DNA from 2 places in the Rhizobium sp. NLR10b genome. Region 2 is predicted to be linked to the other one. Evidence: riboswitches for the same ligand, from Rfam matches in the RefSeq annotation. Region 2 holds a riboswitch; the other holds the start of a gene.
What was found. A riboswitch is a leader RNA that binds a small molecule or an ion and turns the genes downstream of it on or off. The one in region 2 is predicted to bind thiamine pyrophosphate.

Region 1 (2,195 bases), on a different contig from region 2:
CGAAGAGGGGCGCGACAGCGGCGCGGGCGGCCCGCCGATTCATGCCCCTCACTTCCAGGCCGAGCACGGCATTGTCGATGATCCGGCGCCAGGGCATCAGCGCATCGCGTTGCGGCATGAAGGCAAAGGAATGCGGCGTCTGTTCCAGCGCCGCACCGTTGAAAAGCATGTTGCCGGAATCCGGCCGCAGCGCCTGAGTCAGCAGTCTCAGCACGGTCGATTTTCCCGAGCCGGATGGGCCAACGATCGAGACGAACTCGCCGTTTGCGACCGCGAGCGAAATGTCGTCCAGGACCTTCATGCCGTCGAAGGACTTCGAGATGTTGCGCAGCTCAAGCATCTGACCGGTCATCGGCGCCGTTCCTTGGATGGCTGCCAGGGCATGACGAAACGCTGGATAACCACCGTCAGCGCGAAGAGGCAGAGCGTCAACACAGCGCTGACGATCACGGCGGCGAGCACGAGATCGGGACGGAAATTGTTCTTGGCGTTGAGGATATAAATGCCGAGGCCGCTTGCAGCGCCGGCATATTCGGCAAAGATCGCGCCGACGACGGCATAGGTGATCGAGATTCGAAGGCCGGCGAAGAAATAGGGCAGCGACGAGGGAAGCCGCGCCAGGCGGAAAATGCGCCAGCGACTCGCCTTCATCGAATTCAAGAGCTCGGCGATGTCGCGATCGGTCGCCTCATAACCCTGAAGCAGGGCAACGAGCAGCGGAAAGAAAGTGACGAGCGCCACCAGCAATATCTTCGGCAAAAGGCCGAAACCGAACCAGAGAACGACGAGGGGTGCGATCGCCACCAGCGGCAGAGTCTGGCTGGCGATGAAGATCGGCAGCAGTGCCCGACGCATGAAGGGCATGAAATCCATCAGGATCGAAGAGGCGAAGGCGAAGGCGAGCGACAGGGCGAAGCCGCCGAGTGTCGCGCCGAGCGTCGGCCAGGTGTTTGATATCAGCCCCTCTCGGTTCAGCCAGCCCTGGATAAGAATACGCGAAGGCGCCGGCAGAATGGACGGTTTGATGCCGGAAAGATCCACATAGAGTTCCCATGCCGCCAGAAAGGCAAAGCCTGCGAGCAAGGCGGGCATTGCCCGGTACACGGCGAGACAGAGCGTCGCAAGGCGCGAATCCGATGGTCGTGGCGATGTCATCGGCGTTCGATTTCAGGCTTTCGTCTGGCCGTTAGCGCAAACCTGTCGAGGACATCGGTCTCGATGCGCAGCCTACCGCGATTGGGGGCGGTTGCCTTGACGGCATCGAGAGGGATGCCGGCGGAATTGCCGGACGTCGGGTAGAGTGACACTTGCGCGCCGGAACACATTTGGACCTCGCTCCGCTGGCATTACCCAGATCAGCTTAGAAGGGTCCGGAGGCTTGCGCCTCGCATCTCAGCCCCGGCGATACAGAGCTCCCCTGTCATTCGGCGAAAACTATCATCGGGGTTTTGTTGCCGCAACCGCAAAATTACAAACCCGTCCGGCCGGCCGGGACGGGGCGCAGATGAAAAAACACCCGGACGAGGTCCTGTCCGGGTGTTTTCCGAGGTTCCGTACCTGCCGGGAACGGAACCCGAGCGCTCGCCTCTCGGGCGGCTATATCGGCAGGGGCGATCGGTACCAGGGCGGACAAGCGCCGATGCCATCATTTCAGCTTCGTATCGACCGGATGATCTCGCTGTCGCTCCTTCCTGCGCCCTCGCGCTTTACGGCCGGGGGAGCAGGGGTTATAAAACCTCAACTAATATTGAGGTCAATGGGCGATGAATAGGATTTCTGCGACGCCGCTCGGCAGGCTTCTGACAGTCGGCGAAGTGGCGCAACGCAGTGGTCTTGCCGTCTCGGCACTGCATTTCTACGAAGCCAAGGGGCTGATTTCGAGTATCCGCACGCGCGGCAATCAGCGGCGATACGGACGCGATGTGCTTCGCCGGCTCGGCATCATCAAGGTGGCGCAACGTGTTGGCATACCGCTTTCGGAAATCCAGACGGCATTTGCCTCCCTGCCGCAGGGACGCACGCCGACGGTTGCCGACTGGCAGACGCTGTCGGCGCGCTGGAAGGATGAACTCGACGCGCGAATCAGGCGGCTGAGCCTGCTGCGAGACCGCCTGACCGGCTGCATCGGCTGCGGCTGCCTGTCGATCGAAAGCTGTCCGTTGCGCAATCCCTTCGATCGGCTCGGCGAGGAGGGG
Region 2 (2,195 bases):
GAACGGGAGAACGGGATGAGCATCGATTTCAACAAAGGAAAGTGGCTGAACGAGCCGGCCAGCTGGCGCGCAGACGAAACCAGCCTCACCCTGACGACCGACGAGAAAACCGATTTTTGGTGCGAAACCTATTACGGCTTCACCCGCGACAACGGCCATTTCCTCGCTTTTCCCACCGGTGACAGCTTCACCGCCGAGATCCGCATCCAGGGCGAATTCCGCACCCTCTACGATCAGGCCGGCCTGATGGTGCGCCTCGACGAAACACGCTGGGTGAAGTCAGGCGTCGAATTCACCGACGGCGAAGCCTTCCTCAGCGCCGTCGTCACCGACGGCAGATCCGACTGGTCGGTGTCCCAGCCCTTCAAGGAACTCGAAGATTTCCACATCCGCGTCACCGTCGCAGGCGGCGCCATGCGCATCCAGGCCTCCCGCGACGGCAGCCGCTGGCCGCTGCTGCGGCTAGCGCCCTTCCCGGCTGCCGACCGCTATGAAGTCGGGCCGGCGGCCTGCACGCCGGAGCGCAGCGGGTTGAGGGTGCGGTTTTCGGAGTTTTCGATCGGGCCGGCGATTTCGACGGATCTTCACGATTTGAGTTAGCCGGATAGGATGCGATCGGGATTGCATTCCTGAGCAGCAACGTTCACGCCTAAAGCGCAGCCGCAAGGAGAGTACCGAACCCTCATTTTCGAGATGACATCCGCCCCGTTCTCTGCGAAAAAGAGCGCGATGAGAGACAGGGGCGCCCGTCGACAGACGGGCTGAGAAGCACCCTTCGAACCTGAACCGGATAATGCCGGCGGAGGGAGTCGCTCGGGGTCGCGGTTTCGCCCGCACGAATTGCCCCGTGCCCGCCCCCGCCTGAAAGGGGCGCCATGCAAAACAAGATCACGTCGGGAGCCATGCTGAAGGCGATGCGCGAAAAGCCGCCGCTCGTCCAGTGCATCACCAATTATGTCGCCATGAACATCGCGGCCAATGTTCTGCTTGCGTCGGGCGCCTCGCCCGCCATGGTGCACGCCGCTGAAGAAGCCGGCGAATTCGCCGGCATCGCGAATGCATTGACCATCAACATCGGCACGCTTTCGACGCAATGGATCGAAGGCATGCAGACGGCGGCGAGGGCCGCCAACGCAGCCGGCAAACCATGGGTCCTCGATCCGGTCGCGCATTACGCGACGGCCTTCCGCCGCGGAGCGGTCGCCGATCTCCTGGCGCTGAAGCCGACGATCATCCGCGGCAATGCTTCCGAGATCATCGCCCTTGCCGGCGGAGAGAGCCGCGGCCAGGGCGTCGACAGCCGCGACCCGGTCGAGCAGGCGGAAGGCTCGGCGCGGCGGCTCGCCGAGCGGCAGCGGGCGGTGGTCGCCGTCACCGGTGCGGCCGATTTCGTCACCGATGGTGAAAGAGCCGTGCGCATCAAAGGCGGATCGGTCCTGATGCCGCAGGTCACCGCACTCGGCTGCTCGCTCACCTGCCTGATCGGCGCCTTTGCCGCGACCGCCCCTGAGGATACGTTCGGGGCGACAGTTGCGGCCCTTGCGACCTTCTCCGTCGCGGGCGAGGATGCCGCCCTCGGGGCGGCCGGCCCCGGCTCCTTCGCTTGGCGTTTCCTCGATGCGCTGTCAGCCCTGGACGCCGAAACGCTCGATGCCCGGGCAAGGATTTCGGCCGTATGAAGGTTTTCGACCTTTCGCTCTATCTCGTCCTCGACCCCGAACTCTGCGCCGGGATCGGCATGGTCGAGACCGCGCGCCTTGCCGTTGCCGGCGGCGCCACGATGGTGCAACTGCGCGACAAACATGCGGGCACGACCAGAATGATCGAGACCGGCCGAGCCTTGAAACAAGCGCTTGCGGGAACCGGCGCCCTGCTCATCGTCAACGACGATGTCGAGGCGGCGATCGCCATAAGTGCCGACGGCCTGCATATCGGCCAGGAGGACATGGACGCGCGCACGGCACGGACGATGATCGGCCCCGGGATGATCCTCGGCCTCTCGGTCGAGACCGCGCCGCTTGCTAGCGCCGTCGATCCTGGTCTCGTCGATTATGCCGGCGTCGGACCGGTCTTTGCGACGCCGACCAAGGCCGACCACAAGCAGCCGATCGGCTTTGACGGTCTGGCAAGGCTGGTGAAGGCTTCGCCGGTGCCGTCAGTCGCCATCGGCGGCCTCAAGGCGAACCACGTGGCCG

Region 1: linked by a shared signal. The riboswitch ahead of HJB91_RS31130 (HMP/thiamine-binding protein) and the one ahead of thiM (hydroxyethylthiazole kinase) in region 2 are both predicted to bind thiamine pyrophosphate.

Annotation. Positions count from the first base shown of each region.
Region 1 covers NZ_JABDWV010000006.1:21,529-23,723, reverse strand. The annotation lists gene HJB91_RS10965 (ABC transporter ATP-binding protein) at 1-352, opposite strand, end outside; gene HJB91_RS10960 (ABC transporter permease) at 349-1,155, opposite strand; partial or broken gene HJB91_RS31130 (HMP/thiamine-binding protein) at 1,209-1,325, opposite strand; TPP riboswitch at 1,316-1,428, opposite strand; gene soxR (redox-sensitive transcriptional activator SoxR) at 1,764-2,195, shown strand, end outside.
Region 2 covers NZ_JABDWV010000001.1:430,650-432,844, reverse strand. The annotation lists gene HJB91_RS02020 (DUF1349 domain-containing protein) at 16-600, shown strand; TPP riboswitch at 729-825, shown strand; gene thiM (hydroxyethylthiazole kinase) at 876-1,679, shown strand; gene thiE (thiamine phosphate synthase) at 1,676-2,195, shown strand, end outside.